Regions from separate parts of the Daquilactobacillus linshuiensis genome, predicted to be linked through region 1. Evidence: predicted binding sites of a transcription regulator. Region 1 holds the regulator's gene; each other region holds the start of a gene.

Evidence for each region. Region 1 encodes NrdR, which represses ribonucleotide reductase genes. Its sites were predicted from a motif close to ACACNATATATNGTGT; they were not measured.
Region 2: the regulator NrdR is predicted to act here: its motif matches at 1,583-1,598, upstream of ACUV9F_RS04965 (deoxynucleoside kinase).
Region 3: the regulator NrdR is predicted to act here: its motif matches at 1,579-1,594, upstream of nrdH (glutaredoxin-like protein NrdH).

What each region holds. Positions count from the first base shown of each region.
Region 1 is NZ_CM128255.1:473,245-478,734, forward strand. Features, by position in the region: gene polA (DNA polymerase I) at 1-2,525, shown strand, start outside; gene mutM (DNA-formamidopyrimidine glycosylase) at 2,545-3,375, shown strand; gene coaE (dephospho-CoA kinase) at 3,375-3,971, shown strand; gene nrdR (transcriptional regulator NrdR) at 4,072-4,566, shown strand; gene ACUV9F_RS02540 (DnaD domain protein) at 4,559-5,490, shown strand, end outside.
Region 2 is NZ_CM128255.1:951,073-956,562, forward strand. Features, by position in the region: gene ACUV9F_RS04960 (glycosyltransferase family 4 protein) at 1-751, opposite strand, end outside; gene ACUV9F_RS04965 (deoxynucleoside kinase) at 878-1,522, opposite strand; gene ACUV9F_RS04970 (hypothetical protein) at 2,055-2,180, shown strand; gene ACUV9F_RS04975 (hypothetical protein) at 2,184-2,378, shown strand; gene ACUV9F_RS04980 (hypothetical protein) at 2,371-2,751, opposite strand; gene ACUV9F_RS04985 (hypothetical protein) at 2,893-3,585, shown strand; gene ACUV9F_RS04990 (P-loop ATPase, Sll1717 family) at 3,751-4,482, opposite strand; gene ACUV9F_RS04995 (hypothetical protein) at 4,599-5,490, shown strand, end outside.
Region 3 is NZ_CM128255.1:1,316,878-1,322,367, forward strand. Features, by position in the region: gene ACUV9F_RS07110 (zinc-ribbon domain-containing protein) at 1-385, opposite strand, end outside; gene ACUV9F_RS07115 (DUF2187 domain-containing protein) at 532-741, shown strand; gene ACUV9F_RS07120 (LVIS_2131 family protein) at 765-1,385, opposite strand; gene nrdH (glutaredoxin-like protein NrdH) at 1,659-1,889, shown strand; gene nrdI (class Ib ribonucleoside-diphosphate reductase assembly flavoprotein NrdI) at 1,892-2,266, shown strand; gene nrdE (class 1b ribonucleoside-diphosphate reductase subunit alpha) at 2,253-4,418, shown strand; gene nrdF (class 1b ribonucleoside-diphosphate reductase subunit beta) at 4,440-5,402, shown strand.

The DNA.
Region 1 (5,490 bases):
TTAATAATATGTTGGAGGCTATTTTAAAAAGTGAAAATCCAACACATATGTTGGTTGCCTTTGATGCAGGAAAAACAACATTTAGAACAGAAATGTTTGACGATTACAAGGGAACAAGGTCAAAAACACCTTCAGAATTAATGGAGCAACTTCCATATATTAAAGAATTATTACAAGCTAGAGGGATAAAAAATTATGAGTTAGAGAATTTTGAAGCTGATGATATCATTGGAACTATGTCTCGATTAGGACAAAGTGAAGGATTTGAAACAGTTATTGTCACAGGGGATAAGGATTTAACACAATTAACAACTAATAATATTACAGTTGCTGTAACTGTTAAGGGTGTTTCTGAATTGGAAAAATATACGCCTGATCATGTTTTAGAAAAACTAGGAGTTGAGCCTAAGCAAATTATTGATATTAAGGGACTAATGGGTGATACATCTGATAATTATCCTGGAGTTGAAAAAGTTGGTGAAAAAACCGCTATTAAGCTTATAAATGAGTATGGGTCTGTTGAAAATCTTTATGAACATGTCGATGAAATGAAAAAAAGTAAATTAAGAGAACACCTTATAAATGATAAAGATAAGGCATTTATGAGTAAAAAATTAGCGACTATAAATTTGGAAGTTCCCATTGAGATTAATTTAGATGATACTAAATATGAAGGCGATAATATTGATGAATTAATAAAATTTTATAAAGAAATGGACTTTAAATCTTTTTTGTCGCGCATTGATACAACCAGTGAGGGAAAAAATGAATCAAAGATAAACTTTGAAATATTAAACAATGATAATATTGTTGAAATTTTAAATAATAAAAAAACTAAGTATTTACATGTAGAAGTTTATGGGGACAATTATCATTTAGACTCCATAATAGGAGTTGGATTAGGAACTGATGATAAATATTTTGTTACGGATGATGTTTCACTTCTTACAAACCCTGCTTTTAAAAATTGGTTAGAAGATGAAAATATTGAAAAAAATATCTTTGATTTGAAGAAAACCATTGTAGCATTAAAAAAATATGATATTAATTTTTCGGGTGCTTCCTTTGATTTATTATTAGCCGCATATTTACTCGATAAAAATAGTAATCAATCTGATTTTGGAACTATTGCGAAAAATTGTGACATTTCCTACTTAGAAACTGAGGAAGAATTTTATGGTAAAGGTGCTAAGAGGGCGTTGCCGACAGAAAGTAAAGAATTATACAGATTTATATCATTTAAACTGAATGCAATAAAAGAATTGAAAGATAAATTTTTAAACCTACTTAAGGAAAATAGCCAAGATAGTCTATTTGATGAAATCGAGATTCCTTTAGCAAAGGTACTAGCTGATATGGAGGTACAAGGAATCACTGTAAATGCTCAGACTTTGTTACAAATGCAAAATGATTTAGGAAAAAGATTAGAAGAAATTCAAAAAGATATTTATGAAGAAGCTGGTGAAGAATTTAATATTAATTCACCTAAACAATTAGGCGTAGTTTTATTTGAGCATATGGGACTTAAACCTATAAAAAAGACGAAAACAGGGTATTCCACTTCTGTTGAGGTATTAGAACAATTAGAATTAATATCACCTGTAGCTCGAGATGTTTTGAAATATCGTCAAATATCAAAGATTCAATCAACTTATGTAACAGGATTGTTAAAAGTAATTCAACCAGATAATAAAGTTCATACAAGATATATCCAAACATTAACTCAAACGGGACGACTTTCATCAATAGAGCCAAATCTTCAAAATATTCCAATAAGAATTGATGAAGGGAAAAAAATAAGAAAAGCCTTTTTACCAGAGCAAGATGATTGGGAGATTTTCTCATCTGATTATTCTCAAGTTGAATTAAGAGTATTAGCACATATTTCAGGTGATGAAAATATGCAAAAAGCATTTAAAGATAACTATGACATTCATGCACATACGGCAATGAACATATTTGACTTGAATTCTGTTGATGAAGTTACTCCTGATATGAGAAGAAAAGCCAAGGCAACTAATTTTGGAATAGTATATGGAATTAGTGATTATGGATTGGCAAAAAATATTGGAATTACTAGAAAAGAAGCAAGTAAATTTATTGCTGCATATTTTGAACAATATCCAGGCGTAAAAAAATATATGGATGATATGATTAAATTTGCTCAAGATAATGGATATGTTGAAACTTTAATGCATAGAAGAAGATATTTGCCAGATATTCATGCAAAGAACTTTAGTATAAGATCATTTGCCGAAAGAACAGCCATGAATACACCTATTCAAGGGAGTGCGGCTGATATTATTAAAGTGGCTATGATAAATATGCAAAATGTTTTAAAGAAGAATAATTTAAAATCAAAAATGTTATTACAAGTACATGATGAGTTAATATTTGAAGTTCCAAAAAATGAAATAGAAATTTTGGAAAACATTGTACCTAAGACAATGGACTCTGCTATTAGACTAGATGTACCGTTAAAAGTTGAGACATCACATGGAAAAACTTGGTATGATGCAAAATAATAGAAAATAGGTGATATTTATGCCAGAAATGCCTGAAGTTGAGACTGTAAGAAAAGGTTTAGTACAATTAGTAAAAAATAAGACAATACATAGTATTGAAATAAGATATCCAAATATTATTGAAGGAAATACTGAGTTATTTTTAGAGATTCTAAGTGGTGCAAAATTAATTAATATAAGGCGAAGAGCTAAGTTCTTGATATTTGATTTTGATAATGAATATTCAATGATAAGTCACTTGAGAATGGAAGGTAAATATCAAGTTAGAGATAATGTTGAAAATTTTGATAAACATGTTCACGTTATTTTTCATTTTACAGACAAAACTATGCTTGGCTATAGGGATGTAAGAAAATTTGGAAGGATGAAACTAGTTAAGACTAGTGAACTTAATAAAGATAAATCACTCCAAAAACTTGGCCCTGAACCACTTAGTGATGATTTTGTTTTCGATAATATTTATCCTAGAATTACAAAACACAAAAAAAATATCAAAACAGTATTACTGGATCAAACCGTGATTTCTGGCTTAGGCAATATATATGTTGATGAAGTTCTTTGGATGAGTAAAATCCATCCGGAGACAAGCGCAGTTATGCTAACAAACTCAGAAATTAAAAAAATAATAAATTCATCGAATAAAGAAATAAAAACGGCTATTGAAGCTGGGGGAACAACTATAAGAAGCTATGTTGATTCCCGAGGGAAATCAGGACAATTTCAGTTACAGCTTAATGTATATGGAAGACAAGGGGAGCCTTGCGAGCGATGTGGCGTAAAAATAGAAAAAATAAAAGTTGGCGGCAGAGGAACTCATTTTTGCCCTAACTGTCAAAAATTGGTGAAATAATGTCAAAAATTTTTGGAATAACTGGTGGAATAGCTTCAGGAAAATCCTATATTAGTGAAATCATAAGAAATAAGGATTTTAAGGTATTTGATGCTGATGAGATAGCACATCAAGTTGGTGATAGCCCTGAAATAATAAAAAAGATATCTGAGATATTTGGTGAAGAAGTAATTGATAAAAATAAAATTGATCGTTTTAAATTAGGTGAAATTGTTTTTAATGATAAAAGTAAGTTGAATTTATTAAATTCAATAATGGGACCAACTATAAAAAAGAAAATCGTAAAATTAATTGATAGATATCATAAAGAAAATAGTGAAAGAATCTATTTTATGGAGATTCCGCTACTTTTTGAACAAAATTATGAAAAATATTTTGATGGTACAATTTTAGTATATGTAGACAATCAAACTCAGATTCAAAGATTAATGAAAAGAGATAATATTGAAAAAGAATTTGCTGAAAAAAAAATAAATTCTCAAATGTCTCTAGATGAAAAAAAAGATAAATCTGACTATATTATTAATAACTCGAATTCAGAGATAGAAAACATAAATGACCAAGTAAATAAGTTATTGCATGAACTAAAGAAATAAAAGAGAAGTTTTATTATTTTAACTTAAGATTTTGATAACTATATATTCGATAAGGTATAATATTGAATAATTAATACTAATAAATAGAGGATAAAAAATTATGATGTGTCCACATTGTCATAAAAATTCATCTAGAGTTGTAGACAGTCGTCCAAGTGATGAAGGACGTGCAATAAGAAGACGTAGAGAATGCGAAAACTGTGGTTTTAGGTTTACAACATTTGAAAAGGTTGAAGAATCTCCATTATTAGTAATTAAAAAAGATGGTAATCGAGAAGAATTCAGTGGAGATAAACTTTTACGTGGATTAGTAAGAGCGGCTGAAAAAAGACCAATATCAATTGATCAAATGAGACAAGTTGTAAATCAAGTTGAAAATGAACTACGCGCTCTTGGCGAAAGTGAAATTCGTTCTCAAGAAATTGGTGAACATGTCATGAAAAAATTAGCCAAAATAGATGATGTTACTTATATTAGATTTGCAAGTGTATATCGTGAATTTAAAGATATGAATGTTTTTATGCAAGAAGTAAAAGATTTAATGGCAAATGGTAATATTAATTCAAAGAGTAATAGTGAGGAAAATAATGGTTGAAAATTCAATTAATCCTATGTCAGGTTTTTTAATTTTAAAATATTCTGAACTTAGCGATGTTGAAACAAAAAATTTAATAGATTTATATCAACCATTAGTTGGGCCAGTTGCGATTGGCCTTTATTTGTTGTTATGGAATGAATCACACAAAAAGTATATAGTTTCTCAGCGACCTAGTCATTCTCAATTACTTTCATTACTTGACTGTGATGCAAGAGTTTTTTATCAAGTAAGAATTAAATTAGAGGCTTTAGGCTTATTAAAAACGTATGAAAATGAAGATCAATTAGGTGAATATTATATTTATGAATTACATAATCCATTATCACCAAGGGATTTTTTTAATGAGAATTTATTGAGTGTTTTACTACTAGAAAAAATTGGACAAGCCGCGTTTGAAGAACTTTCAAAAAAATATAAAGTTCAAAATAATATATTAAGTGATAGTCGTGATATAACAAAATCGTTTTTGGACGTTTTTAAATTGTCAAATCAAGATATATTGGAAACACCAGATATAATTCAAGAAACACAAAAGGAGATAATAGTTCAAAAAAACAACACTCCTTCAATTAAGTCGAATAATAACTTAATAGATTGGAGTTTTTTAGGACAACTAACTTCTCAATATGGTATTACAAGTAAAGAATTAGAAAAAAATGAAGAAGAATTATACGAATTACACGTTTTTTATGGATTAGATGAACTTGAATTGTCAATGCTTATTGCAAAATCAATAAATTTATCGGATCATTCGATTGATATAAAAAAATTGAATAGATTTGCACAAAAAAAATACGAGAACAGGATTAATATTACTGAAAAAGTAATTACTGAAAAGACTAATAAAAATCAATCAAGTAATCCCCTAATAAATAAAGCAAATGAGTTAATTCCAAGCGAATTTTTAGCATATGAGAAAAA
Region 2 (5,490 bases), 480 kb from region 1:
GAATTTGCTCCATATCAGGACCATCACCAACAATTACTAGTTTGATATTAGGATATTTTTTAATAAGCTCTGGCATTGCACCAATCGTTACTTCTATTTTCTTTTCCATTGCAATTCTGCTTAGTGAGAGAAGTACAGGAGAGTCGTTATCTATACCCAAATTCTGTTTTATTTTTTTAGTGTCAACAGGCTTAGTAAATTCAGAAATATCTACACCAGTTGAAATGATAGAAATTGGAGTTTTAATTTTATATCTAGTTAATACCTCTTCAACTTGCTTACTTGGGGCGACTACACCAGAAGTATGGCTTAAAAACATTTTTGTCATTTGCTTAACATGGTATGGTCGTAATAAATGCCCATTTAACACATAATGCAAATAATCTTCATACATAGTGTGATAGGTATGAACACAAGGAATTTTTAAACGATTGGCAACATATTTACCAATCATACCAACAGAAAATTCAGTTTGTGTATGTACAATATCGAGCTCTAACTCTTTAGCAATTTCGACAGCATGGAACAAACCACTTATTGCAATCCTTCTATCCGTAAAAGAAATAAATGGAACACTTGGCAATCGAAAAACATTAGGCTCAATCATATCCTTACTAACATGTGGATCAGTTGTTGTAAAAATATATACAGAATGACCTTTTCGCTCTAAGTCATTTTTTAAAGTAAGGATTGAAGTAGCTACACCACTAACTTGTGGAAAATATGTATCTGTAAAAATACCAATATTCATACTAATTTAAGTACTCCTAACTTTTTTGAATACTAACATCTATTATATCAAATTGTTTTATTAAAAAAGTAAAAAATTGACAAAAAATAAGAGAATACCAAGTATCCTCTTACATAAAATAATTAATTAATTTAACATATCTCTTTTTTTAATTTCTTGATCAATTAACTCCAGAACCTTTTTTCTATCAATTTCATTTTCCACAAAATCAAACTTGTCTCCATCAATTCTCATCTTAGGACTATAATCATAATTTTCAAACCAATCATCATAGCGAGAAAGAAGATTCTTGTAGTAATCAACTAAACTAGGATCATTTTCAATTTGTTCGTATTCACGACCACGTTTTTGAATTCTTTCCAACATTTTGTCAAAAGAAACATCAATTTGGATTAATAAGTCTGGGGCTTTTTTATCGGCAGCATAAGGAAGTTCTTGCATCATATTATCAAGTAACTCGTCATATACAGCTACTTCTTCTTGAGTAGCACGCCCCATATCAGCATTCATATGAAAAAATAATGAATCCTCATAAATAGAGCGATCTAATACATTATTATCATTTCCTAAAGCTTTTTTTATTGCATCGAAGCGTTTGTTCAAAAAATATATTTGCAGTAAAAAAGCATATTGTTTTGGATCTTTATAAAATAAAGGTAATACAGGATTATTATCGACCTGTTCATAAAATGGCTCTGTTCCTAAATGTTCAGATAAAATTGTTGCTAAACTACTCTTTCCTGCACCAATAGTGCCACTTAAAACGATCATCATAATAACCTCCTGAAATTTACCAATGGCACCATATGTATTATGCCAACGAATAATATACTACCACATATAGTGATAATTATGGATAGCAATTTCTAAATAATTATTTAAATAATTTTGATAATATTAACTAATGAAAGAAGATCTTTTACCAAAATCAATAAATAAAAAAACTCAACACACACGTTGAGTTAATCATATTCATTTTCATTAAATTAAATACCGGTGATCGGCTTGGGTATGCCTATTATATCAACGTTAATAAGCATTTTGTGTGCAAAAAGTGTGCAATATTTGTTGTTAAAACAAAAAAATAAAAAAGTGTTGACTTTATATACTGTGCATAGTATTATATAACTATAGAGAGGAGGTAAAGAAATGAAGAAACTAAAAAAGAACTTGAAAATTGAAATCACCTTCGAAGTAAATTTCTTAAAAATCTTCAAGTTCTCAATAAAGATAAGCAACAGCTCGTAAGAGCTTGTTTGCTTGTACCTAAAATATAACATGATTATACAAAGGAGTAAACAAAATGAAAATGATTAATTTTTCTAATAAAAAAGAAAATGATACTCGTAAAATAAAACTATCTATAACAATACCCTTTTGGATTTCAATATTAATTATTGTCGGAATAATCTATTGGGTGGTTAAATAACTAATGGCTGAAAAAGAAAATTCACAAACAAAAGCAAATAAAAAGTGGCAAGAAAAAAACAAAGAACGCGCTAAATATTTATCCAATAGGAGTCGTACACGTTCGTTTATTAAAAACCAATCTACACTTGAAGACCTTGAAGAATTAAAATCATTAATTAAATTAAGAGAAGATGAATTAAAAAAAGAATCTATATAATAGTAGATTCTTTTTTAATTGAGTAAATATCTTCTATATCTATGTATCTGTTGCTTACTAATAACTTATTCAAATAGTATCCTTCTATTTTCCCAATTATAGGTTCTTGAACAATTAAGTCATTAGTTAGTTCTCTTAATTCGACTCGCACTTTTTGTTGTTTTTTGATAGCTTCATTAATGAACTCTTGTATTTCAGACTCACTCATTTCTATTGTGTGAATTCGTTTAATATCATTACTAATTTGTTTTTCTTCATTTTTAACAGCAGCGGTATGATCAGACAGATAAAAGCCCTGCCACTTCATAGTTCCTCTATCTTGATATTCATTAAAAAAGGCAGTTACTAAATCAGGATCATAATTACTATTCATATTAATACCTCATTTCGATTAAATTATACGAACGTACGTTTGTATTTGCAATATTTTTAATTGTCTGCAAATAAAATAGATGTTCTTTTGGCTACTACATTGTGATGTAGTAATATATTAATTGTAGAGAGGAGGTAAGAAATGTTTGAGAAATTAAATGATCTTCAAAAGATCTATAAAGAAACTGAAAAAGAAGTGAAGAAAATATATAAAAAGAATAAAAAACAACGTAAATTCAATCGTTGGCGTTGTACAGGAATAATCAATTTAATACTACTAATCATATCTTTAATAGTATTATTTTATTACTTGGTTATTAATTCATCTTTAAATTCAATTTATATTTTTTCTATATTATGTCTTGTCATTTTCACACTTTCATTTATTTTCATTGGATATAAACTTGATGATTATAAAACTTATACGGAACAAAAAGAATTAAAATTAAAAAAATATAAAAATAAGCTGTTATTAAAATATTCAATAGAAGAGCTTAAAGAATTGCTGGCTTTATATGATAAGAATTTAGATATGGGGTTAAGAAAATTTCAGATGTATACTTCTCTTTTCACTGCGACTATTATATCTTTAATAATTGTTTGTATACCAAAACTACTAGATTTTTTTGTCCATAGAATGTCCGAATCAACAAAAATAGCTACTGTTATTTTATTTATTTACTTATCATTATTTTTTATAATACTTACATTTTCTTTATTTAGAACAGCTTTTCTATCTGACTTAGATACAGAAATTAATCGTAAAAACATGTATATAGATTATGTTAATATGATAATTTATGAAGATACTTATCAAAATAAAATAATAAGTTAATGCAAACAAAAAAGCCCACCGCCTACATTTGTAAGTTGTGGGTATTTTTATTGTAAAAAAAGGCTTCCAACATGTGGCAAGCCTCAATAATGGGTAACGGGTACCTCATCGATAACTAAATTTTAACATACTCTAAATTAAAATCAACAAATTTGTTTAAACAAATTATTGTAACTTAATTCCTAGACCTTCTTGTATTCCCATATGAATAATAAATTTTTGAGAATAATCAACTTGGCTTCCAGGATTTCTATATTTAAAGATTACAGATGAAGTCTGTCTATTTCTTTTAGTTTTATTTTCAATTAATTGTCCAATATAACCCGCCTCAAAAAGCAGTGCCAATAATAGTTTAACTTCATTTTCATTTTGTATTTTTGTAGTACTCTGCATCTCAAAATTCCTTTTAAATTCACCCAATGAAAATCTATTACTTCCTAATCTTTGAAAAATAGTTGGCAATAAGGTAATTAAATTCTCACTAACAAACCCAGAAACTTCATTTTTCATTTCTTCAATAAAATAATCTTTAGAATATGCTTTTATAGCATCATTGACTTCCTTAAATCCTAATGATTCTTTGTTTGGATATAATTCTTGGCATGATTTCAAAAACTGCAATACATCTCTTGGCTTGTATAAAGTATAATTTAAAATATGTTCCCATGAATCTTTATTTCTTATCTTTTTAGGGAATATTTTATACCAATAGTTTTCATTCAAATCAAAATTATTTTGAATTCCTGAGAATTCAAACCTTAAATCAACCACTTTTTTTAGTCCTTGAGTATCCTTACTCCAATCAATTAGTAAAGAACTATCTCTTTTAATTTTATTGATATCAGGATCAGTAATCTTCATTAATATATCTTCTCTAATACAAATTGTAATCTTCATATCTATGTTGCAAGAGAAGAAGAACTCGTTAAGGTAATCTGTACTACAACGAAGTTGAACCTGTACCAGATAAAGAATTTAATTGTCTTGACCGTTATGGGGTTAATACAACCACAATGGCTGAAGTCAATTTGGTAGAGAGCACTTGGGAAACAAATTATAATGCTGTTGCTATTGAGAAAGATCCTTTAACAGAAACTAGATTTTTGTTTAAGTTTCGAGATGCCGTAATCTTAGTTAAAAAAGCATTCTCACGTAATAAGTTCTATCGGTTTAACTCTCTGAAGCAATATATTCCTACTTTGAATTCTTTAAATGAATTTATGACAGCTGATAATTGGTTGGGAAATATTCGTTTGTATGCTCGTGTCAGCAATGGTTCACCAGCCTTAAATCGTAAGCAGCAACTTAAAGCAGTTGAACAATATTTAACTTTTGTTCAAAAACAGATCATTAATAACTATCACAGACAACGCGGAACAAAGCGCTTTATTCCAGTTCCTATAAAATTCTTAATTAGGGACTACCAAAAGAAAGTTGCCAAACATTTTAATAAATCAGTTAGTGAAATGATCTTACCCTACTCAATGAAAAATAAACCTTGGTTTGTTTTTGAAGAAGCCATTGTTGATAAGCTGGAGAAGTCTTTAGTTGATTTAATTGGTTCTTTTGTTGAGCGGTTAAGTCAAAAATATAGTCAAATTTACTTATTTAGAAATGATGAACGCAATACTAATTTCAAGCTACATCAATTTAAAGGTCAGACAACTCATTATGCCGGTTTCATGCCTGATTTTATCCTCTATTTACAGAATAAAGATTTTTGTTATCAAATTTATATTGAGCCTAAGGGACCCCAATTGCTTGATCAGGATCAGTGGAAACAAGAACTCTTAGAAAGTATTCGTCCTGAAAATATTGAACTTGTTGGTGAGAATGATCAAGTTAAGCTTTATGGTGTTAAATTCTTTACTTACAACGATGGCAGAAATGTTGAGCAAGAAATAG
Region 3 (5,490 bases), 550 kb from region 1:
TTATTTTTCTACCAGTCACTTCTTCATTAGCAGTAGCAGAATTTTTGTTCTTCCTACTATTATTTAAATTACGTAATTTCTTCTCAATTTTTTCTTGATTTCCATTAATTGCGGTAGCTCGCAAGTAATAAATTAGAATTATCAAAGCAAGAAATATTCCACCAAAAAGAATTTTCCACCAGAATAATAGACAATCAATTAATATTAATAACGTTAATAAAACAAAATTATTTTTTGCGTAATTTAGAAATACATTATTCTCATTTTCATTAGCAATATTATGTTGTGTTCTTTTTCTTGCTTCTTGATTAATTAATTGAAATCCACAATTAGGACAGAATTTTTGTCCTGGTTCTATTGGATGACTACAGTTTGGACATACCATGTTAATTTAATCTCCTTTAAATTAATTGTTATTATTATAAAGTTTTTTTCTCCTTTATGTATCAAAACCACAATAAATTGTAAATATCTTTAATATATAGTAGTATATTGTTACTGTTTTTACTCAAAATATAGGAAGTGTTAATTATGAAAATTGAAGACTTAAAAGTTGATGATTTTGTTAAAGGTAAAGTTGACGAAGACATGGATCATCCATTTGTAGGAAAAGTTGAAAAAATCTATGAACATTCTGCATTATTAGAAATTGTCAGCAATGATCCAGCAGATGATCAAAATGTTGCTGAATTAAATAATAAAATCGTAGTAAATATAGAAAAACTAAAACCTAGTAAATAAAAAGCGACTCAATGAGTCGCTTTTTATTTTTCAATTACAAAATTTTCAGCTGGAACTTTAATAATTCTAAATTCATCAGCTTTTTTACCTGCATGCATGCCCAATCCATTAATAAAAGTATTTTTATATCTACTTGTAATTTTTGCTACAAAAGCTCCTTGGTTTTCTTTATCAGCTTTTATCAAAGCTTCCTTATTCCATGGATAGTTATCAATTGTATTTTTTAAATTTTTAGTTTCACTAACGATAAATGCATTTTTACTAGAAACTTTATATTTTGCACTTTTTTCCCAATATGTGTATTCATCTGTAGATGTTTTTTCATTAGTTTCTTTTTTTACATAAAATCCAATGTCACCATTTGTTTGAATTACCAATGGTTCATATTTATAAGTTATGCTAACTTTACTATTATCATTTATGTTTGCATGATTTAAAAAAGTTGTTGAATTCATAAAACCAAATCCAACAATTAAAATCAAAACCTCAACAAAGTCAATAGTTGTACCTAATATAGAAAATTTCTTTTTCTCAACAACTATCATCTTTAAGTGTCTACGTCTTATATCGTGAATAGTAAATACAAACCAAATTATTAGTATAATCCAAGCTGCTATTCCAACTAAATTCCAACTTAAACTCATAAATATCTCCTCTTAAAAACTTATAATAAATTTTAACATATTCCTTTAAATTTAGTTGAATACAATCTTCATAATTTAATCTTTTTCAATCAAGTAATGAAACTAACAATTTACAAAATTTAATATTTTTAGCAAATCCCTTATTATTATTGAATTAAAAGGACACACTATAATGTATTATAAAAAAAATAAAACACAATATATTGTGTTTTATTGTAGAAGCCGTATACTAATTATATAAATTTCAATTTAATATATTAGGAAGTGAGAGATATGGATAATATTGTTGTATATAGCAAAAATAACTGCATGCAATGTAAAATGACTAAGAGATATTTGACAGAGCATGATATTAATTTTCGAGAAATTAACGTAAGTAATGAACCTGAATATATCGATTACTTAAAAGGACTAGGCTATCAAAGCGTTCCCGTCGTAATGCCAAATGATAGTGATCCAATTGTTGGATTCAGACCAGATGCTTTAAAGGACCTCGTTGATTAAGTATGCCAAACATTGCTTATTATTCAGTGACTGGACAAACTAGACGGTTTATTAAAAAAACCGGATTACAAGCATACGAAATAAACGATGCCGATCCTTTTTACGAAATGGGTCGGCCTTTTATTTTAGTAGTACCTTCATACGACGATGAAATGATGGACTCTGTAATAGATTTTCTTGGATACAAATCAAACAGGAAATATATTAAAGGTGTGGTTGGTAGTGGCAATAGAAATTTCAATGAACTATTCAATCATACCGGAAGAGATATTGCTAAGGGATTAAAAATTCCTGTATTATATGAATATGAATTTAACGGAACTGACCGAGATGTAGAAGAATTTAAGAAAGTAGTGAATACAATTGGGGCTAAATAATCTAGATGTTAAAAATGTTTCATATTTTGAGTTAAATAACGAAATTAATCGTCCAGTAAACGGTAAAATCCCTTTAAATAAGGACAAAGACGCTATTAAAGCTTTTTTTGAAGAAAACGTCAAACCAAATACTAAAAAATTCTCTTCTTTTGATGAACATATAAACTACCTATTAGAAAATGACTATATTGAAAAGGAAATTGTAGACCAATACAATATGTCTTTTATGGAAGATTTATACAATCATTTAAAAGAGCAAAATTTTGAGTTTAAATCATTTATGGCTGCTTATAAATTATACAACCAATATATTTTAAAAACTGATGATAAAGAGTATTACCTAGAAGATTACGAAATGCGTATATTATTCAATGCTCTTATGTATGCAAATGGTGACGAAAACCAAGCAAGAATAATATCTGATGAAATGATTTCGCAGCGTTATCAACCTGCTACTCCAACTTTTTTAAATGCTGGTAGAAAACGTAGAGGTGAATTTGTTTCTTGTTTCTTAATCCAAATTACCGATGACATGAATAGTATCGGCAGAGGCATAAATAGTGCTTTACAGCTCTCTCGTATTGGCGGAGGCGTGGGAATTACATTATCAAATCTTCGCGAAGCCGGTTCATCTATCAAAGGTATCAAAGGTGCTTCAAGTGGCGTATTGCCTGTTATGAAGCTTTTAGAAGACAGTTTTAGTTACAGTAACCAACTCGGTCAAAGACAAGGAGCTGGAGCTGTTTATTTAAACGTCTTTCATCCAGATATCATTTCGTTTTTATCTGCAAAAAAAGAAAACGCTGATGAAAAAATTCGTGTTAAAACTTTGTCTTTAGGTGTTATTGTTCCTGATAAGTATTACGAATTAATCAGAGAAGATAAAGAAATGTATCTATTTAGCCCATATGATGTTGAAAGAATATATGGAGAGCCTTTTTCATATGTTGATATAACTGCTGAATATGACAACATGGTTGCTAATGACGAAATTAAAAAGTATAAAATTAATGCTCGTGAATTAGAAAATGAAATTAGTAAGTTACAACAAGAATCGGGCTATCCTTATATTTTGAATATAGACACTGTAAACCGTGCCAATCCTATTGATGGAAAAATCATCATGAGTAACTTATGTTCTGAAATCCAACAAGTACAAATTCCATCATTTCTTAATGATGCTCAGGAATATGAACAACTTGGAACTGATGTAAGTTGTAATCTTGGATCAACTAATATTTTAAATATGATGCAAAGTCCTAATTTTGGAAAATCTGTTGCCGCTATGACACGCGCTTTAACGTATGTTTCCGACGCTTCAAACATTGCAGCTGTACCTTCGATTAAACATGGTAATGAATTGAGTCATTCAATTGGCCTTGGTGCCATTGGTCTTCATACATATCTAGCTAAGAATCATATTAAATATGGTTCAGAAGAATCAATTGAATTTATTGGAACATATTTCTTATTATTAAACTATTGGACTCTTGTTGAAAGTAATAATATAGCAAAAGAACGCAATGAATCTTTTTATAATTTCGACAAATCAAAATATGCGGATGGGACTTATTTTGATACTTATATATCAAAAAGCTTCTCACCTAAATTAAAAAGAGTTAAAGAATTATTTGATGGAATTTTCATTCCTGAACCAAAAGATTGGGAAGAACTTAAATCAAAAGTTCAAAAATATGGTCTATATAACCAAAACCGTCTTGCAGTAGCTCCTACAGGATCAATATCTTACATTAACAATACAAGTGCTAGTCTGCAGCCAATTACAAGGTTAGTTGAAGAAAGACAAGAAAAGAAAAATGGTAAATTATATTTCCCAGCACCATTTTTGGATAATGAAACTATTAAGTACTATAAGTCAGCCTACGATACAGATATGCGTAAAGTAATTGATATTTATGCTTCTGCTCAACAACATATTGACCAAGGCATGAGTTTGACATTATTTATCAGATCAACAATTCCTGAAGGCCTTTATGAATGGAAAACTGATGAAAAACAATCTACTAGAGATCTTAACATTTTAAGAAACTACGCCTTTTATAAGGGAATAAAATCATTATATTATGTACGTACCTTTACAGACGATGACAATGAAGTAGGTAGTAATGACTGTGAAAGTTGCATTATTTAATTAAAAGGAGAATTTTAAAAAATGGCTGATATGTATTATAAAGCTATAAACTGGAATCAAATTGAAGACAAAATAGACAAAGCCACTTGGGAAAAATTGACGGAACAATTTTGGCTAGATACTCGTATTCCTTTATCAAATGATATGGATGATTGGCGAGAATTAAGTGAAGATGAGCATGCTTTAGTAGGACATGTATTTGGAGGATTAACACTTCTTGATACCTTACAATCTCAAGACGGAATGGCTCAATTAAAAAAAGATGTACGCACTCAAGAAGAAACTGCTGTATTTAATAATATTCAATTCATGGAATCTGTTCATGCAAAAAGTTATTCTTCAATTTTTAGCACTTTAAACACTGTTGAAGAAATTGATGAAATTTTTGATTGGACAAATCATAATGAATATCTTCAAAAAAAAGCTAAGATTATCAATACAATTTATCAAACGGGCTCACCTCTTGAAAAAAAAGTCGCAAGTGTATTTTTAGAAACATTCCTATTCTATTCAGGATTTTATACTCCACTTTATTACCTAGGAAACAATAAACTCGCAAACGTTGCTGAAATTATTAAGCTAATTATTCGCGACGAATCAGTACATGGAACTTATATCGGATATAAATTTCAAGTTGCATTTAACGAACTTTCAGATGAAGAACAAAAGAGATTTCAAGAATGGATGTATGATCTTTTATATCAGCTCTATGAAAATGAAGAAAAATATACCGAGAGTTTATATGATGTTATAGGATGGACTGATCAAGTAAAAACCTTCCTTAGATACAATGCTAATAAAGCATTGATGAACTTAGGACAAAATCCACTATTTCCAGATACTGCTGAAGACGTCAATCCAATTGTTATGAATGGTATTTCAACAGGAACAAACAACCACGATTTCTTTTCTCAAGTTGGTAATGGTTATTTATTAGGACATGTTGAAGCAATGAATAACGACGATTATGATATTGGTAGATAAACACCTTAAAGGTGTTTTTTTATTTGCATTTATTTCAAAAATACTTATGGGAAAAATCCTTAACTGAATAATTCTAAGTGATAATAAT